Regions from separate parts of the Planococcus rifietoensis genome, predicted to be linked through region 1. Evidence: riboswitches for the same ligand, from Rfam matches in the RefSeq annotation. Region 1 holds a riboswitch; each other region holds the start of a gene.
The links. A riboswitch is a leader RNA that binds a small molecule or an ion and turns the genes downstream of it on or off. The one in region 1 is predicted to bind S-adenosylmethionine.
Positions count from the first base shown of each region.

Region 2: another riboswitch for S-adenosylmethionine. It lies ahead of AUC31_RS10340 (methionine biosynthesis PLP-dependent protein); the one in region 1 lies ahead of AUC31_RS15485 (ABC transporter substrate-binding protein).
Region 3: another riboswitch for S-adenosylmethionine. It lies ahead of AUC31_RS01390 (bifunctional homocysteine S-methyltransferase/methylenetetrahydrofolate reductase); the one in region 1 lies ahead of AUC31_RS15485 (ABC transporter substrate-binding protein).

Region 1 is NZ_CP013659.2:3,115,788-3,122,329, reverse strand. It holds gene AUC31_RS15510 (transporter substrate-binding domain-containing protein) at 65-877, shown strand; gene AUC31_RS15505 (amino acid ABC transporter permease) at 899-1,618, shown strand; gene AUC31_RS15500 (amino acid ABC transporter ATP-binding protein) at 1,618-2,355, shown strand; gene mmuM (homocysteine S-methyltransferase) at 2,398-3,351, shown strand; gene AUC31_RS15490 (alpha/beta hydrolase) at 3,508-4,275, shown strand; SAM riboswitch class I at 4,376-4,478, shown strand; gene AUC31_RS15485 (ABC transporter substrate-binding protein) at 4,759-6,339, shown strand; gene AUC31_RS15480 (ABC transporter permease) at 6,433-6,542, shown strand, end outside.
Region 2 is NZ_CP013659.2:2,063,535-2,070,076, forward strand. It holds gene AUC31_RS10315 (cation diffusion facilitator family transporter) at 1-676, opposite strand, end outside; gene AUC31_RS10320 (STAS domain-containing protein) at 823-1,584, opposite strand; gene AUC31_RS10325 (cobalamin B12-binding domain-containing protein) at 1,562-2,212, opposite strand; gene AUC31_RS17870 (hypothetical protein) at 2,217-2,585, opposite strand; gene AUC31_RS10335 (antibiotic biosynthesis monooxygenase family protein) at 2,582-2,887, opposite strand; SAM riboswitch class I at 3,085-3,187, shown strand; gene AUC31_RS10340 (methionine biosynthesis PLP-dependent protein) at 3,264-4,388, shown strand; gene AUC31_RS10345 (aminotransferase class I/II-fold pyridoxal phosphate-dependent enzyme) at 4,381-5,553, shown strand; gene ystJ (NADP-dependent malic enzyme) at 5,696-6,542, opposite strand, start outside.
Region 3 is NZ_CP013659.2:270,800-277,341, reverse strand. It holds gene metH (methionine synthase) at 1-837, opposite strand, end outside; gene AUC31_RS01390 (bifunctional homocysteine S-methyltransferase/methylenetetrahydrofolate reductase) at 830-2,677, opposite strand; SAM riboswitch class I at 2,780-2,880, opposite strand; gene AUC31_RS01385 (DUF6920 family protein) at 2,984-3,817, opposite strand; gene AUC31_RS01380 (acyltransferase family protein) at 3,965-5,959, opposite strand; gene AUC31_RS01375 (copper resistance D family protein) at 6,184-6,542, opposite strand, start outside.

The DNA.
Region 1 (6,542 bases):
CTCTACACAAGGCGGAAAGTCCAGCCCTATCATAAAAAACTACACACCAAAAGGAGCTTGAATTATGAAAAGAAACGCTTATGTATTCGCAACTGCCTGTTTAGTGGGGCTTGCCGGGGCACTCGCCGGCTGTTCATCGGAAGAGACGGCGAACGCTGACGGAGAGCAAGTGATCCGCGTCGGGACGCAAAACGACTATCCGCCTTTCGCTTTTGCGGATGATGCCAACCAGCTGACGGGCTACGACGTGGACATGATGAAAGCCGTCGATGAACAATTGGACGGCTATACGTTTGAATACGTCGCCGTACCGTGGGACAGCATGTTCCTTGCGCTCGAGTCAAATAAAATTCAGGCCATCGCCGACCAAGTAGCGAAAACGCCGGAACGCCAAGAAAAGTATTTGTTCACCGATGAATCGTATTTCGCAGCGGAAACGGTCATCGCAGTGAAGGAAGGCCGAGAAGACATTCAGACGATTGAAGATTTGGAAGGCAAAGCGGTCGGGGCGTTGGCGGGTGACTCCTATACTTTATTGCTTGAGGAATATAACGAAACTGCCGCCGAGCCGATCGAACTGAAATACAGCGAAAGCGGCAACCCGTCGGAAATTCTGCAGGATGTGCAGAACGGACGCGTCGACGCTTACGTCAATGACCCGATCATGATGAACGCGGTGCTGGAAAAGAATGACCTCGGCGTGGAGATTGTCGGCCAGCCTTTGGTCAATGACGATATGGGCATCGTCTTGAAAGACGAAGAAAAAGGCAAAGAGCTGAAAGCCTTAATCGACCCGATTTTGAAACAGCTGAAAGAAGACGGCACCTTGTCCGAACTGTCCGAGAAATGGACCGGCGGCGACTACATCCCTGAATAAGCTAGCGGAAGGACAGAGACAATGGAAAATTTACTGGACTTGAATTTCTTGATCGAGAGCTTTCCTGCCATTATTTCCAGGCTGCCGGTTACGATCGGCATAGCAGTCGGCTCGCTGCTTTTGAGTCTGGTCATCGGCGTGGCTGCGGCATTGATCAAAATCTACAAAGTGCCCGTGCTCAGCGTCATCACGTCGATCTATATTTCCTTTATCCGGGGGACGCCGTTATTGGTGCAGATTTACCTGGTGTTTTACGGGATTCCGAAAATCATTTATTTTCTTCAGAGCGAATACGGCTGGCTTCAGTCGGCGGACGTCAATAGCATCGCGCCGGAATTCTATGCCTTGATGGCCTTTTCCATCAATTTGGGCGCGTATTTATCCGAGACGATCCGTTCGGCGATCGAATCGGTCGACCGCGGCCAGTTCGAAGCCGCCAAAGCAATCGGCATGACGCCTGTGCAGATGATGCTGAAGATCGTCTTTCCACAGGCCTTGACGGTAGCGATCCCGAACCTCGGCAATATGTTCATCAGCACCATCAAAGACACCTCGCTCGTGTTCATCATCGGCGTCATCGATATCATGGGGCAGGCAAAAATCCTCGGCTCCCGCGGCTTGGCGTTCTTTGAGGTGTATATCGCCGTCTCGATCGTCTATTGGATCTTATGCATTGCCGTCGAGCGATTATTGGTGAAGATCGAGAAGCGTGCACGCAGATATGAAAGAGGGATTGCCTGATGATCAAATTGGAGAAGCTGCATAAATATTACGATCGCCAGCATGTGTTGAAAGGCATCGATTTAACCGTCGAAAAAGGCGAAGTGGTGGCGGTCCTCGGGCCAAGTGGTTCCGGGAAGTCGACGTTGTTGCGCTGCATCAATTTTCTCGAAGATCCGACGAGCGGCATCGTGGAAATCGGCGGAAAGCGGGTGGATGCGGCCACCGCCAAGAAAAAGGAAATCTTCGCGCTCAGGACTGCAACGGGCATGGTGTTCCAGCAATACAACCTGTTCAAGAATCTGACTGTGCTGCAAAATGTCTCCGTCGGTTTGACGAGCGTCAAGCGGATGAAAAAAGACGCTGCTGACAAGAAAGGCATCGAGATGCTCGAGCAGGTCGGCTTGTCGTCTAAACTGAGCCATTACCCTGCGCAATTGTCCGGAGGCCAGCAGCAGCGTGTCGGCATCGCCCGTGCGCTGGCTTTGGACCCGGAAGTGCTGTTATTCGACGAACCGACTTCTTCATTGGACCCTGAACTGGTCGATGAAGTATTGGCCACCATCCGCCGCGTCGCGGACACCGGAAAAACGATGTTCATCGTGACCCATGAATTGAGTTTTGCGCGGGAAATTTCGGACCGCGTCATCTTTATGGAAGACGGCGTCATTATTGAGCAAGGCACGGCTGAGCAAATTTTCACTGAGCCCGCCGTTGAAAGAACGAGACAATTTTTAGGGAAAGCCGTCCAAGGCTGAGGGAATAAAGTGAAACGACTGAGAGCGGAAGGATGGTTTGGAATGAACCCGATTGAACAGATATTGAACGAGTTCCCGGTCCTCATCGTGGACGGGGCTATGGCGACAGAACTTGAAAACTATGGATGCAATTTAAATGATTCTTTATGGTCAGCGAAAATATTGATGGAAAATCCGGAGTTAATCAAGAAAGTGCATGTGGATTATTTCCAGGCTGGGGCGGATTGTGCCATTACGGCCAGTTACCAGGCGACTATTGAAGGCTATCAGGAGAGAGGGCTGACAGAATCACAAGCGATCGCATTGATCACGAAGTCTGTCGAGTTGGCAACACAAGCGCGCGACGAGTTTTGGGGCGCTGCAGCGGATCGCTCGGACAGGCCCAAGCCTTTAGTGGCGGCATCAGTCGGCCCGTACGGCGCATTTTTATCGGACGGGTCTGAATACCGCGGCGGCTATGCGATTGGCGAAGAGCAATTGGCCGCATTTCATAGAGAGCGCATCCGGGTGCTGGTGGAAGCAGGAGCGGATATTTTAGCGTGCGAAACTTTGCCGTGCCTTGCGGAAGCGAAAGCGATCGTGAGCGTGCTGGAAGAATTCCCGCAAGTGTCTGCCTGGTTCACATTCAGTGCGAAAGATGAGTTCCATATCAGCGACGGGGAGCGGATCGCGGATTGTGCAAAATGGCTCGAGCAACAACCGCAAGTGGCGGCAATCGGCATTAATTGCACAGCTCCGCAGTTTATCGAATCCTTGATCCAGGAAGTGAAAAGCGCGTCTTCCAAACCGGTCATCGTTTATCCGAATTCCGGCGCCACTTACGACCCGATAAGCAAAACCTGGAGCGAAGAACCGTCAGCTGGTGCGTTTTCAGCTAATTCGAAAGCCTGGCATAAAGCAGGAGCAGATATCATCGGCGGCTGTTGCAGCACGACTCCCGATGATATTGCAGCGATCGCCTCGTGGGCGCGCCAAGGGAAGGCTTCGGAAGTTTAAGGCAGCTCCTGATGCGGGTGATCGTTCATTTTATAAAACCTAGTTGACAAGTAGGTTTTAAATATAGTCTAATGTGAATAAGCTTTTTTCGCATTACTTCACATTAAAGGCAGCTAGTGGGCCTCCTGATTTTTAAACAGCTGAAGGAGGGATTGCATGAACGAACAATATCCTGTCATCCAAGGGGCGGAAGCCTTCTTTCTGAAAGGCGGCGGCACCGGCATCCTACTGTGCCACGGGTTTCTCGGCACGCCGCAAAGCGTTAGGGAGTTAGGCGAAGCGCTCGGCAAGCAAGGCTATACGGTTTCCTGTCCGCGGCTGCCAGGCCATGGCACCCATTTCAAGGACCTGCAACCATTCTCTAATGAGGACTGGTTCCAGAGTGTCGAGCAGGCCTATTTAGAACTCAAGCAAACATGCACATCGGTCTTTGTCATTGGGCAATCGATGGGCGGCACCTTGAGCTTGGATCTGGCCAGCCGCCATTCTGAAATCCGTGGCATCGCGTTGATCAATCCGGCGATCGACATCCCGCAGTTTGAAACTTACCGCAGCCGCCCGGCCCATGCTTACGTCACAGAAGATGCGCCCGATATTAAAAAAGCGGATGCGGTGGAAATCACTTACGGGCAAGCGCCGGTCAAAGCGTATCAGCAATTGCTCGGCTATATGGATGCTGTCCGCGCAAAGCTCGGCGAAGTCCACTGCCCGGTCGTGTGTTTCCAGTCGCTTGAAGATCATGTCGTACCGCCAGCCAACACCGATTATATTCTCGGCAAGGTCGGTTCAGAACACGCGTTCAAGCACGAACTCCATAATTCCTATCACATCGCTTCCATGGACCATGAATTGGATTTTATCGTCGCCAAATCTATTGAATGGATCGAACAGTCGAGTGTTTTGCCGGCAGGACGGCAAGCGTAAACCAAATCGAATTTCAGCGTCATGTAAATAAATTCAATTTCTTCAAAATAATGTTGACAAGCTGGATCAAGGGCCGTAACATGAACTTTACAATTTAATCATCTTATCGAGATTGACTGAGGGACTGGCCCTGAGACGTCAAAGCAGCAGACCGCAATGCGGCACTGTGCTAATTCCTTGTACCGCGCGTACAGAGATAAGAGAGGCGATCGAACGTATGAAACCACTCCTCTTCTTGTCGAAAAGAAGAAGGGGTTTTTTTATTACGTTAAAACCAAGTAAACAGGTAAGATAAATTATTTTTGGCGAAGGAGGTGCCTTCAGTGGACAAATGGTTTTCGAAATACCGTCGGAGCTTGAGCGGCAGATTGGCGCATCAACACTTCGACGCTTCATTGAAAATCTGGGAACTTGGATAGGCTTTTAAGCAGTTGCATACATACTCGAGGCATCATTATTTTTTAAATCATAAGGAGGAACATCGTGAAGAATATCATCTTTTTAGTTATCACGTTAATTGCACTTATCGGATTGGCCGGTTGTTCCGGCAGTGAAGCAAGCCCATCAGATTCAGGCGCAGCTTCAGAACCTGTAGAAGGCGGAGAATTGAATGTGGCGATCGGCGCAGATCCGAACACGCTCGATTGGATGTATACAGGGGAAAGTGCCGCTCGCAAAATCGGCTGGCATATTTATGAAGGCTTGTTTGCCTTGAACCAGGATTTTGAAGCGGCACCGCTGCTCGCGGAAGATTATGAAGTGAGCGAAGACGGAAAAACCTACACGATTAATTTGCGTGAAGGCGTAACTTTCCATAACGGGGAACCAGTAACGGCAGAAGATGCCAAAGCGTCCATCGAACGTTGGCTGAAAGTGTCATCTGTCGGCAAGATCACCAACGACCACGTGGAGTCCGTAGAAGCAGACGGCTCGCAATTGACCATTCAATTGAACAAAGCCTATAGCTCCTTGCTTTCCGATTTGGCTGCCCCGAAATCGGCTGCAGTCGTCTTGCCGAAAGCAATCGCTGAAGCGGCCGGCGAAAAGCCGCTCGACCATGACCAGTATATCGGCACCGGGCCTTTCCAGTTTGATTCGTGGAAGCGCGGCGATGAAATCGTACTTTCCAAATACGACGACTATGCATCCAGAACCGATGAGACAAGCGGTTTGACGGGAGAGAAAAAAGCGTATGTGGATTCGGTCCATTTCAAGATCGTCAAAGACCCTCAAGTGGTGGTTAATGGCTTGAAAACCGGGCTTTACGATTTCGGCGATGAAGTGCCGCTCGATTTGTACGAAGTGATTGAAAGCACGCCGAATATCGAAGCAGGCACCGCCACTAACGGCTATACGGTGTTGACGCCGGATAAATCGGAAGCGCCTTTCGATGACTTGCAAGTGCGCCAGGCATTGAACGCTGCACTCGATAAAGAAGCGATTGCCAAAGCAACATACGGCAACGAGGAATTTTACGAATTGGACGGCGCGTTGTTTACGCCGAACCAAACTGCCCTGTATTCGGAAGAAAACACAGACGGCTTCCTATCCTACGATGTGGATGAAGCGAAACGCTTATTGGAAGAAAGCAGCTACGACGGTGAGCCGATCAAAATTATCTTCTCAAGCGATTCCAACGACTATAAGAAAATTGCCGAGATCGCTGAACAGCAGCTTGAAGCAGCCGGCTTTGCGGTCGAGCTGGAATCCTATGAATGGGCAACATACCTTGAGAAATGGGGAGAGGCTACCAATTGGGATCTCGTTGTCGTCGGATGGTCCCCGTTCTTCTCGCCGAACCAGGCAGGCATGTTGAGCCAGGATTCGAACAGCAGCGGCTGGTACAACAGCGAGAAATGGCAGGAGCAAATCGCCCAGTGGGCACAAGCGGAATCCGAGGAAGAGCGACAGCAGATCCTCGCCGGCTTGAACGAAACGCTCTACGAAGAATTGCCGTTTGAAAAAGTGACGAACATCTCGAACTTGAATGCGCGCACAACCGATATCCACGACTATAGCGAATGGTACGGCCCGCGCTTCTGGAATACGTATAAAACCAATTAAAAACGAGCCATCAAACAGGATAACTAAGAGAAGAAAATCGTCAGGAACGATGCTGGCGATTTTCTTCCTTTTATGGAGAAGGGGGAACACGCAATGCTGAACTACACGATTCGCCGGTTGTTGTCGGTGATTCCCGTCATGCTGGTCGTCAGTGTCATCGTCTTTATGATCGTGCATTTGACTCCCGGTAACCCGGCGTTTCT
Region 2 (6,542 bases), 1.1 Mb from region 1:
CGATTGTCTGCGCTACTTGCTCCAGGTCGACATTTTTTGGTGTCCCTTCCATCAAGACATGCACCGCTTCTTTCGTCACGCGCCAACCGCTGATCAAGACGAGGATAGCGACAACCACACTCGCCAGCGGATCTGCCCATGCCCACCCGAAGAAAATGATCAAAAGGGCTGCCGTAATCGCGCCGACCGAGCCAAGCAAATCACTTAAGACATGCAAAAAAGCGGCACGGAGATTCAAGTTTTCTTTCGTATCTCCGCCGCGCATCAAAATCCACGCGACGAGGATATTGACGAGCAAGCCGATGACCGCGATAGCCAACATTCCTGAAGTAGCAATTTCCGGTGGATCTGAAAACCGGTGGTAGGCTTCATAGAAAATATAAAGTGAAATCAAGACGAGCGTCACTCCGTTAAAGACTGCCGCTAAAATTTCAAAACGTTTATAGCCGTAAGTCTTCATTTGGTCGGCTGCTTTTTCGCCAATGGAAAAAGCCAGGTAGCCAACACCCAGCGAAATGGAATCGCTCAGCATATGGCCGGCATCAGCCAGCAGCGCTAGGCTGTTCGTCAAATATCCGCCGACCGCCTCGACCACCATATAACTGGTGATGATCAAAAAGGCGATCAGCAATGTTTTTTTATTGCGGCTATGCGAATGATCATGTGATGATCCCATCGCCAACACCTCCACTGCAGCTTTTAATAATCCTTTTCTCTAAATGTATTCCCGAAAAATCACCAGATATCCTATGGAAAACGAAACAAACATCCAGTCACCAGGCTTCCTAACCATAAAAAAACCGGCTCCCATGGCCGGTTTCATCACTGATTTTCTGAGGCTGTTGTCAGGACGGATTCCAGTGATGCTTCAAAACGCAAATTCATTTCCCGTTTCAACAGATGCAATTTTTGGGCATGGTCCGGCTTTACGCCGGTGATGACCGCATCGATTCCCATGACGCCCAAGGTCTGCACGAGCGATTCCAGATAACTGACGCCTTCTTGCGTCACCGAACCCATCGCCGTCAAATCGATCACGACCGTTTCGGCTTCGTATTCATAGATGCGCGTGACAATATACGGGCGGATCGCTTCAACTTTTTTCGCATCCAAATTACCGAACAACGGAATGAGCACATAGCCTCCGCCGATTGCGATGCACGGGGCGGAAAGTTCACGCACTTTATCCAGCAGCGCATCCGACCGTTCTTTTTCCTTGAGCAATTCATAATCCGTTTCTTTCAAGCGGCCCCGCAAGCGAATCAATTGAGCCGTGATGGCAGCCATTTGGTCATCTTTTGGCACCAGTACAAGATTCAGTGAAAAGTCGCTATCCCAGCGGTAATAGACGTCCGCCAAGAAGAAGCCAGCTGCTGTGGTGAAATTCAATTCGATAGGTTTTTTGCTGCCGCGTGTTTTCAGCAAGCGTTCCGCTTTGGCGTGGCTGCCTTCATCGAGTAATTCAAAAAATCTTTTTGGTTTTCCGAAAAGCTGTTCTGCCTCTTGGGAATAATCGACGACCGCAAAGCTATTGTTTAATTGAAAAGCCGGAAGCGGCCATTCAGCCAGTGGAGAGCGTGTCATCGTTCGACCCCTTTCCAGTGCGGATCCATTCCCTGAGCGCACCAAGTTCCCGGACGACGACCGCTCCTTTTATACGCAAATCAGCAAAGCTCGACAAAGTGACGGCCCTGCCGCCAATCAGGACGGCTGGATTTGAGTCCACCTTAGAGAAAGCTTCGGCGTAGGTTTTCAAAACCGGCAAGCGGTGTGCAAGTGCACCCGACAATGCAACAACATCGGGCTGCCATTCACCGGCCAATTCGAGTGCTGAATCGAGCGGCAAATTCGGTCCCATATAGCGGACATCATAGCCCTCTTCACGGAACATCGCCGCGACCATCTTAAGTCCGATATAATGCTCTTCGCCTTCTGGGCCAAAGATCATCGCTTTTTTACGGCCATCCTTATCTTTATTGCGCAGCTCCGTAGCGGACAAGACAAAATCGCAAACAGCGGTTGCCAAGTGCTCTTCCGCTACCGATATTTCATTTTGTTCCCATAATTCCCCGATGCGGTACATCGCCGGCGTCAGAAGTTCGCCGTAGAGCTGTTCATGTGAATGGCTTTCCAGGAAAGCCTGGACATATTTTAAAGCTTCCTCTTCCTGCCCCTGCAGGAAAAGATCCGAAAGCTGTGTTGACTCGTTCATTTGATCAGCCCCTTTTATGTGGAGGGAGCTCCAATAACCGGACTGCGCGATCGAGGCAGCCCCGCATGAAATCTCCTTGCGTTGTTTCGGTATAGCGCGGCACAATTTCGATAAGCCGCTGAAAATTATCGATGATGAGCGCAGTTTCGACATTGCGGCTCACGAGCACCGTCTCGAGCCAGAGTGCATAGTCTAGAAAGGATTGCTCGCTTTGCAGCTCCCACGCGGTTTCGAGGTAATCCAAGTGGTGATGATTGTCTTTGACGGTATGTTCATATCCCTTATCGCCGAAACGTTCCCATAAATTCGGGTACGCTTCGTATATACCGTCTGCCGTGTCGGTCGCGATTTGCTGTTTTTGTTTCTGGTTCATTCGGCCACCACTTCGTATTGATGGACTTTCGGGACGATGCCCGCGAGTTCCTGGTCTGGATAATTCTTCTCCAAATCATGGATTTCCTTGAACTCCTGGCTCTTGACCCAGTTCATGTAGGCTTGTTTGGATTGCCATTCCAAGTGGACGGTCAATTCATGGCGCTTTTTCGTGTTTTGGATCAGCCGGAATGAAGTGAAGCCTTCCGCCTGGTCTACACGGCGCGATCGTTTTTGGTATATTTCTATGACGTCTTGCACTTTATCTTCAGGCACAATGACGGTCGATGTGACGATGTACATAATTCAGAACCCCTTTGCAACTAGCTTTGTATAAGCTGGGCAGGATAAAAGTATACCTCAGCATACCATTTCAGCTTCCGGAATAAAAGCGAGCGACTCTGGGACATTTATAAGACTATTTTCAATATTCCGCTTGTGTTTCGAAAGTAATTGCCGTATGATGGAAAACATCAACCAACCACAACTATATAAAATGATTCTTATCGAGAGAGATGGAGGGATTTGGCCCTGTGAAGTCTCAGCAACCGGACGTGTTTGTCACGGTGCTAATTCCAATAGGTGAAGCCTAGTAGATGAGAAGATAGCATATACGGCAGGGGCTTTCTTCTTATCATAGAAGAAAGCCCCTGCTTTTTGATTTGAAAGGATGAGGATCATGACACAACATAGCTTAGAAACACGCCTGGTACAACTCGGCAACCGCAGCGACCAACGCACCGGGGCGGTCAATCCCCCGATTTATCTTTCTACCGCCTACGAACACGAAGGCCTTGGCAAATCCACAGGCTATGATTATACACGGACGAAAAATCCGACACGCCAGCTTCTCGAAGAAGGGATCGCGAATTTAGAAGGCGGCGACGCAGGCTTTGCCTGCAGTTCTGGAATGGCCGCGATCCAGCTGGTCCTCTCCCTGTTCCGTCCGAACGATGAAATTTTGCTTCCTGAAGATATTTATGGCGGCACCTACCGCCTGCTGGAACAATATGAAGAGAAATACCATATCCGCCCCGTTTACGATTCCTTCATCGATCCGAAAACAGCTGAAGCGAAAATCACTGACAAGACAAAAGCGATTTTCATTGAAACCCCAACCAACCCATTGATGCAGGAGATCGATTTGGAATTGTATGCACAATTGGCGAAACGCCACAAGCTTTTGCTGATCGTCGACAATACCTTTTTGACGCCCTTTCTCCAGCAGCCGCTCGCAATCGGCGCCGATATCGTGCTCCATAGCGCCACCAAATACATCGGCGGCCATAACGATGTGCTTGCTGGGCTAGTCGCCGCAAAAGGCGAGGATTTATGCGAGCAGCTTTTCAACGCCCATAACTCAGCCGGCGCAGTGCTGTCGCCGCTCGATTCCTGGCTGTTGATCCGCGGCTTGAAAACCTTGCCGCTGCGCATGCGCCAGCACGAAGCGAACGCTAAAGAACTCGCCCGTTTTCTGGAAACTCAAGAGACCGTGACAGACGTACTATACCCTGGAAAAGGCGGCATGCTGTCGTTCCGCCTGCGCGAAGAACAATGGGTCGGGACATTTCTCGAGAACCTGTCGCTCATCACATTCGCCGAGAGTCTCGGCGGTGTGGAAAGTTTCATCACGTATCCCGCGACGCAGACCCACGCCGATATGCCGGTCGCAGAACGCACGGCACGCGGCGTCTGTAACCGCCTGCTCCGCTTCTCTGTAGGCGTCGAGCAGGCAGAAGATTTGATCGCTGATTTGTCACAAGCCTTGGCCAAACTGGAAAAGGAGGTCGTTTCCCATGAGTGAACGACGCGAGACGAAATTGATCCATTCAGCAGGCATTGATCCATTAACGGGCGCAGTCAATGTGCCGATTTATTTATCATCGACTTTCCATCAGGAAAGCATCGATTCGTTCGGTCCGTTTGATTACAGCCGCTCCGGCAACCCAACGCGCAAATCGCTTGAAGAAACGATCGCCAAACTTGAAGGCGGTGCGCGGGGCTTGGCCTTTTCTTCCGGCATGGCAGCCATCTCATCGGCCTTCATGCTGTTGAAAGCCGGTGATCATGTGCTGGTCTCGGAAGATGTTTACGGCGGCACTTATCGCTTCATTACGGAAGTGCTGGAAAAATTCAAAGTCGATTACACGTTCGTCGACATGACCGACCTTGGCGAAGTAGCCGCAGCGTTCCAGCCGAACACGAAAGTGGTATACATTGAAACGCCTTCCAATCCCGTCATGAAAATTACCGATATCGAAATGGCTGCGAAACTAGCCAAAGCAAACGATGCCATGACTTTCGTCGACAACACGTTCATGACACCGCTATATCAGAATCCGCTCGAACTCGGTGCGGATATCGTGCTCCACAGCGCGACGAAGTTCCTCTCCGGTCATAGCGACATCACCGCTGGCCTTGCGGTAACAAAAGATGCTGGGCTTGGGGAACAATTGGCATTCATCCAAAATACATTCGGATCTGTGCTCGGCGCACAGGATTCCTATACATTGATCCAAGGCATCAAAACGCTCGGCGCCCGCACAAAACAATCCGGCGAGACGACCGCACGCATTGCCGAGTATCTGCATAGGCACCCGCTTGTCGAAGAAGTCTATTATCCCGGCTTCTCGTTCCATCCCGGAAACCCGATCCATAAGCGTCAGGCTAGCCACGCAGGCTGTGTGCTGTCATTCCGCCTAGCAGATAAGGACGCCGCCCGCATTCTCGTAGATGCTTTGGAAATTCCTGTGTTCGCCGTCAGCCTTGGCGCTGTCGAATCGATCCTGTCCTACCCGGCTACAATGTCCCATGCCGCAATGCCGCCCGCTGAACGCGAAAAGCGCGGCATCACCGATGGGGTTCTGCGCTTTTCCGCAGGACTCGAGCATCCCGATGACTTGATCAACGATTTCAGCCAAGCACTCGAAAAAATCGCGATCGCTAAAGGACTGAGTGTCGCTGATTGATCGTGCTCATTCAAAAAGACCGTCCGGCTCGTTATCGAATTGACGAAACCGGACAGTCTTTTTTTCATGCCTTTGTACTTGCCGCTAAACCTAAGAAAGCCTGAATTCCAGGGGGAGGGGAATTCAGGCTTTCTTCTATTTATCATAAGACAATCTGCTGGGCAGGCTCTTTGAGCGATACTTTGGCAACGCCCGTTTCTTCGGCAGCCCTAGAGACTGCTTCGGCGACCGCCTGTGCTACACGCGGGTCGAACGGCTTCGGTATCACATAATCTTCGTGAAGTTCATGGGTGGCGATCAAGGCGGCGATCGCTTCAACCGCTGCGATTTTCATTGCGTCATTGATATCGCTTGCCTGTACATCAAGGGCGCCGCGGAACAACCCGGGAAACGCCAGCACATTATTGACCTGGTTAGCAAAATCGGAACGCCCTGTTCCGATGACCCGCGCACCGGCTGATTTCGCGGCATGCGGCAAGATTTCCGGATTCGGGTTCGCCATCGCGAAGATGACCGGATCTTCATTCATCGAACGCACCATGCTTTCCGTCAATGCGCCTTCTGCCGATACGCCGACAAAAACGTCAGCACCGACAATGACATCCGCCAACTGCCCTTGTTCCATCTGATAATTGCTCATTTCCGCAACTTCCGCCTTGAAGGGATTCATGCCATTCGGGCGTCCGTTGTATATCGCGCCTTTTGTGTCGCACATGACGATATGGCCAAACCCGAATTTCGCCAGTAATTTGACGATGGCGATGCCTGCCGCACCGGCGCCATTCACGACCACTTTCACGTCTTCGATTTCCTTTTCGACCAATTTCAATGAGTTGATCAGTCCGGCAAGCGTAACAATGGCAGTGCCATGCTGGTCATCATGGAATACCGGGATGTTCATTTCCTGTTTCAGGCGCTGCTCCACGATGAAGCAAGTCGGGGCGGCAATGTCTTCCAGATTGACGCCGCCAAAGCCAGGTTCGAGCAAT
Region 3 (6,542 bases), 660 kb from region 1:
AGCAAAGCCGCGCAGTTTTTTCGACAAAGATTCCGGCGTCTCGTGGTAATGCCCTTCCTCGTCCGGCAGTCCGGCGTTCGGGTAGCAGCTGACATAGCCTGTCGACAGTTCAGACAGCGAACGCAAATGATCGGTCATGAATTCCGGCCCTGTCGCACAGTTCAAACCGACAGAAAGCGGCTTGATATGTTCGATCGACACGTAAAAGGCTTCAATCGTCTGTCCAGCAAGCGTTGTGCCCATCGGTTCGATCGTCCCTGAAATCATCACCGGCAATTCCACTCCGGTTTCTTCAAAGGCATCGCGTATCGCGATCGTCGCCGCTTTGACATTGAGCATATCCTGGCTCGTCTCAAGGAGTAGTAAATCCGCGCCCCCTTCGATTAAGGCTTTCGCCTGTACCTGGAAATCGGTTTTTAATTCGTCGAATGTAATGCCGCCTGTTACCGACAAAGTTTTCGTCGTCGGGCCGAGTGCGCCCGCAACAAAGCGCGGCCATTCCGGCGTCGAATATTTCGCTTGGCTGATTTTAGCGATTTCCACCGCTTTTTGATTGATTTCCGCTGCACGATGACCGAGCCCGTATTCATCCAAAACGACTGGCGTGCCGCCGAATGTGTTTGTGCAGATGATGTCAGCGCCCGCTTCCAAATAAGCGTCGTGCACCCCTTCAAGCACATCGGGTCGGACAATATTCAAGTATTCATTGCAGCCGTCGTATTCTTCGCCACCGAAATCCTCGGCAGACAAATCTGCATTTTGGATCATCGTCCCCATTGCACCGTCGATGATGAGGATGCGTTTTTCGAGCTGCTGTTCAATTAAATGTTTAGGCATAGGCACGATCGCTCGCTTTCTTTAAATCTAGTTGTCGGATGTGGCGGATCAATTCCACCGTCATGTCGTAGCGCACAAATGGCGTGATCAAATAAATGCCGTTGAACAATTCCGCTGCGGTATCGATCAATTCTTTCGCGATTTGGATGCCTTCCGCGGTCGATTTTTCTTTGTCTTCGCCGCAAGCCCTCATGCGGTCAAGTGCCTCTTCCGACAATTTGATGCCCGGTACTTCATTATGCAGGAAGTCGGCGCTGCGTATGCTCGTCAGCGGCATGACCCCAAGGAAAATCGGCGTGTCCAGATGCTTTGTCGCCTCGTGGATCTCGATGATTTTCTCTTTCGTATAGACCGGTTGTGAAATGAAATAATCCGCCCCGGCTTCGATTTTTTTCTCGAGCCTTTGAACAGCTCGCTCCACCACGCGGACGTTCGGGTTGAACGCGGCAGCGACCGAGAAATTCGCTTTTTTCCGGAGCGGTTTCCCGGAGAATGAAATGCCTTCGTTGAGCTTTTTGATGAGCTGGATCAATTCTAGGCTCGAGACATCATAGACGCTTGTCGCACCCGGAAAATCGCCGACTTTTGTCGGATCACCCGTAACGGCGAGTATGTCGTGGATACCAAGTGCGTTCAGCCCCATGATATGTGATTGCAGGCCGATCAAATTGCGGTCTCTACAGGTAATATGCGCAAGAGGTCTGACATCCTGCTTATGCTTGAGGATCGAGCCCATCGCCATATTACTGATGCGCGGCGAGGCCAGTGAATTGTCGGCCATCGTGATGGCATCGATGCCTTCTGCGTCCAATGCTTTTGAACCTTCAAGGAATTTCTCGACATCCAAATGGCGCGGCGTATCGAGTTCGACGATGATGGTCCGCTCGGTTTTCGCTTTTTCGTGCAAAGGCTTGTCTTTCAAGGCTTCCGCTTCACGGATGACGATCGGCTTTTTCTCTTCGACTTTCTTTTCGGTGATCGGCTGCAAATGGCCAATGCGTTTTTTCACCGCTTCGATATGCTTTGGCGTCGTGCCGCAACAACCGCCAATGAGGCGCACGCCTTCTTCGCGCAAAAGCAATGCCGCACGGCCGAAATAATCGGCTTCCGATTCATAGACGATGCGCCCGTCTTCAATATCCAATAGCGAAGCGTTCGGGTAAGCGGACAAAAAGGCTTTTTCCGGCAGTTCGACGCCTTCAAACGCCTGGATCGTATGGTGCGGGCCGAGACGGCAATTAACGCCGACAATTTCTGCGCCGAGCGCATCGAGCCGTTTCAATCCTTCGTTCAAGCTCATGCCGTTTTGCAAGATGCCGGGTTCGTGCATCGATAATTGCGCGATTAGCGGGGCGTCGGTCAGTTTCTTCAGATGGCTAACGGTCGCCGCCAGTTCCTCGAAATCATAATACGTCTCAAGCAGCAAGCCATCCGGGTCGCCGGACAATAGATGCTGTGCTTGCTGGTCGACCATGGCGACGATTTCATCCAAAGTCGCATCGCTTTTGCGGATGCCGCGGATGCCGCCGATTGTGCCGAGCACGAATTGCCCGCCGTCTTTTGCGGCTTTATTGGCGATCGCAATCGCCGCTTTATTGATCGCTTCGGTCTGTTCTTCGAGTCCATAGCGCGCCAGTTTATGGGCATTCGCCCCGTATGTGTTCGTTTGGATGATGTCCGCCCCGGCCGCAATATAGTCGCGGTGGATCTTCTCAATCACTTCCGGGCGCTGGATGTTCAATTCCTCGTTGCAGTATTCGATACCGTAGGAGTACAACAGCGTTCCCATAGCGCCGTCCGCCGTCAGCATCCGTTTTTTCAGTTCATCTAATAGCATGATTCGTCCTCCTCTGTCTGTTTGGCCGTGCAGCTGCGGACGCATCGATATAAACAAAAAAAGCCTTCCATGAAAAAGAAGGCTTTACGATATCGGACTCGTTCCTTTTCATCTGCCAGGCGTGTGCCTGCTGGAATTAGCACCTGACCTAACGGCTGGTTGCTGAAGCGTCATCGGGCCAGTCCCTCGACTTCTCTAGATAAGAATTCACTATGCAGTTTTTAGTATTCCCACATGATACCCCCTGTGGTGATTTGGGTCAAGGTGATTTATCAAAAAACAAAGAACTTTCTGTTACATTTCTGCTGCCTACCAGGCATCCGGGACACGCGGGTTGAATTTGGCGGCTTCGACGGTGAATTTGTACCAAGTGAAGGCTTGACCGTCGATGATCCAGGTGATGTCGATGCGCCGCGGGATTTCGATGCCGTCCACTGTTTGCCATTCATGCACTTCTGCGATGCACGGCAAGCGCTTGGCATCTTCGCCGACCTCTTTATAGCGCATCGCACGCGCCCGCTTCATGCGCCCTGTTTCATCAAACTCGAACGTTACATTGGCGGTCGACCCGTTATAGGTCATTTCCGCTTCCACTGAACGTTCGTTGCTGTTCAAAAACCGCACATACGGGCTGAACACTAGCCCCGGCAGCCAGGCCATTTCCATTAAAAAGCGCTGCAATGCCGATTCATCAAGCTTGCCGTCGGGAATTGCCCGGTTGATCGGCACGAGCCCCGCAAAGCGGATGCGCATGCCCGCACGGCCATCCCGAAAACTGTCAGACCCTGTGACGAACAAGCCGTCCACTTTCATGCGCGCTTTCCAATAAAACGACGGCGGGTCGACAAAACTGTATTGCTCGGCGGTCGATTCGCTCCATTCTTCCTGGTCGGGTTTGGTTTTCATCCAGCCCTCTTGCTTTACATAAACGCCCATCACCTGTTCACGGCCGACCGCGCCGCTGACTTCCAGCCATTTGGAGATCGGTTTCGGGAGATTGTCCGTTCTTGCCTGTTCCACTTCCCCGGCGTGCCGGACTTCCGGCCACGTCGGCTTGACGAGCCGCGTCATGTCTTTGTACTTTCGGTAAGCTCCGTATGCCCCAAGCGTTGTCAATGCTAAAACCGGCCATCTGCGTTTCATGCCACATACCCCTCTCCGATTTTGCTGCGCGTTCTCCGTAAACGGTTTCCTTTGTAACTCTTTCGACGCAGCACTTATTTTCCCTGCTCGGCGCCGCAATAGAAAACGCCTCCGGAAGATAGTCCTTCCGGAGGCGTTCGGTATTCATCAGTTTAAATTTTCAAGAGCCGGTTCAAGATGTTCTTTCAACGCCGGCCCCATTGTTTGTGAATAAAGCGTCGTCAAATGATGCTTATCCCGGTAGACGAGTACATTGCCGACCACAGGCGGGCACGTATCGTCCGTACAGAAATATTCGGACATATCGGCAAACGTCACATTGTTCGGGATGCCTTCCGTATTTTCCCACGGCACGACATCCGCCAAAGCTTTGTCGCGTTCCACCGAACAATTGTCGACGTTCAATTCATCGAGACAGAGCGTCGGGTCGACTTTCATGCGCGGGTTGTCGCGCACCGCGAAAATCTCCGCGACCCCTTCGAACTCTTTCCACTTATTGATATACCCTTTTGGCACCGTATCGCCAGAATTCACCGTCGCTGTCGTGAAGATCAAATCAGGCGGTTCTGCCATCAGGCGCTCTTGCAGATTATCATTCCACGTCATGCACGCTTCATCCAGCTGGCCGTCGAAATCGCCGCTTGAGAATCGGCAGGCATCTTTGTTATAGACATCGATGCGCATGTTCATTTCTTCTGCGACTGCTTCAAGCGCCGGGAACCAGTGCCCCGAATGCGATCCGCCGACCAAGGCCACGACATGCTCAGGGTTTTCCGTTACGCCAAACGAACATTCCTTGAGTTTCGAGCTGACACTGCCTGTCAAGAAGCAGTCTTTATCGCTATAGAATGTCGGCAAGTCTTCTTTCGCCGATAAAAAGTCTGGCTGCAGTTCCGCATCTTCTGCCGGCTGGATATTTTCCAATACGGCGCGGGCGCCGGGATTGTCTTCGATTGTTACCGGTTCGCTATTGCTGCTGCTCGCTTGGACGAAGACGCCCCACGAAAGGCCGACCAGAATTGCCGGTGTCATCAACGCGACCAATACTTTCGACAAGCGCTTTTTCGAATGCTTGACCGGCATCTCGCGCACCGGTTTTTCGACGAGTCGGATGGTCATGATCGACAAAACGAGCGTGATGGCCAAAATGCCGATGCCGCCAAGTGTTGTGACCGTTTCCGTATTGAAATAGGCATAGTAAAACACCAGCAACGGCCAATGCCATAAATAAAAGCCATAGGAAATGCTGCCGAAATACTGGAACGGCTTCGAACCAAGCAATTTCTGAACACCGAATGCCTGGCCATTTTCACTGGCGATAATAACCAAGATCACGCCACCGGTCGGCAGCAATGCCGCAAATCCCGGAAACACCGTCGATACAGGAAGCACCATACCGGTGAATGAGATAATCGCAAGCCCTACCCAACCCATGATGAGATGCGCACGGTCCGAAAATTTCAGATAAGGAAGCAATAATGCGAGCATCCCGCCGAGCGAGAATTCCCAAGCGCGGGCGAATGTATCAAAATACGCCCACGGCTGATTGACTGCGGTAATATAAACCGAATAGCTAAGTGAAGCGAGGAAAATCACCGATAGCACCGCCAGCAAAGTTTTGCGCACCGGCGTTTTCAGGATTTTTGTCGCCAACAGGTACACGAGCGTGATGACGATCGGCCACGTTACGTAAAACTGGCCCTGGATCGACAATGCCCAGAAATGCTGGAACGGGCTTGCAGTATTGTTCTGCGCCAAATAATCGACGGCGCTATTGGCAAGCTGCCAGTTCTGGAAATAGAACATCGACGAAAACAATTCGGCGATTGTCTGACGCCATGTGCTGAGCGGCAACAAGAAAATCGACAGCACGGCGCTTACGGCAAGTACCGTAAATGCCAGCGGAAACAACCGTTTCGCGAGCCCCAATAGATTTTCCAGATAATTGATGCGGCCTTCGCGCACCATCCGTGACAAAAGAGACGTCGTGATCAAATATCCCGAGACGATGAAAAAGACATCGACCCCGCCGGAAACCGACCCGATCCAAATATGATAGACTGCTACCAAAAGCGCTGCTACTGCGCGAATTCCTTCCAGCTCAGGCCGGAAGCGCTTTTCAGGCACCCGTAAATCTGACATTATATGTACCTCGCCATTCTGTAATTTTGTGGGAAAGGAATAGCTGAATACAAAAATACTTCTAGTTGTCTAATTATTGTTAAAGTGTAAATTTTTGAATAATTAAAATCCATTCCTTGCCAATTTAAGTGTAACTCAATCCCCTGCAACTCACAACAACTTATCCGATAGTCGAAATTTTCTTTGCAAGAAAAAAACCTCGCCATTTTCGGCAAGGCTCTTCATTAAAATAAGAAACTGAACATCAATCCGGTATAAGTCGCGGCGACAAACCCGAGGCCAAAGATAAACGACAGCCATTCCGGCAGCTGTTTGCGGTAGCTTAACCATTGGAAGCCCAGGAGGATTAGGCCGATTGCCATCATCAGGAAAGCATCGATATTCGGCGTCCACACTGCGTGCACCGGCAAATACTGCGGCCCGGCGAACCACTCGACAAACGGCGCGCTGCCTTCCATCCGGAACGTTTCGTTAATATTATGCGGCGGGGCAAGCTTGCTCATGAAGGCGGTAATCAATAATACCAACAGCAATAACCAGCTCTCGACTTTGAGCCATGAGCGGTTCGGGACGTCGCTTCGGG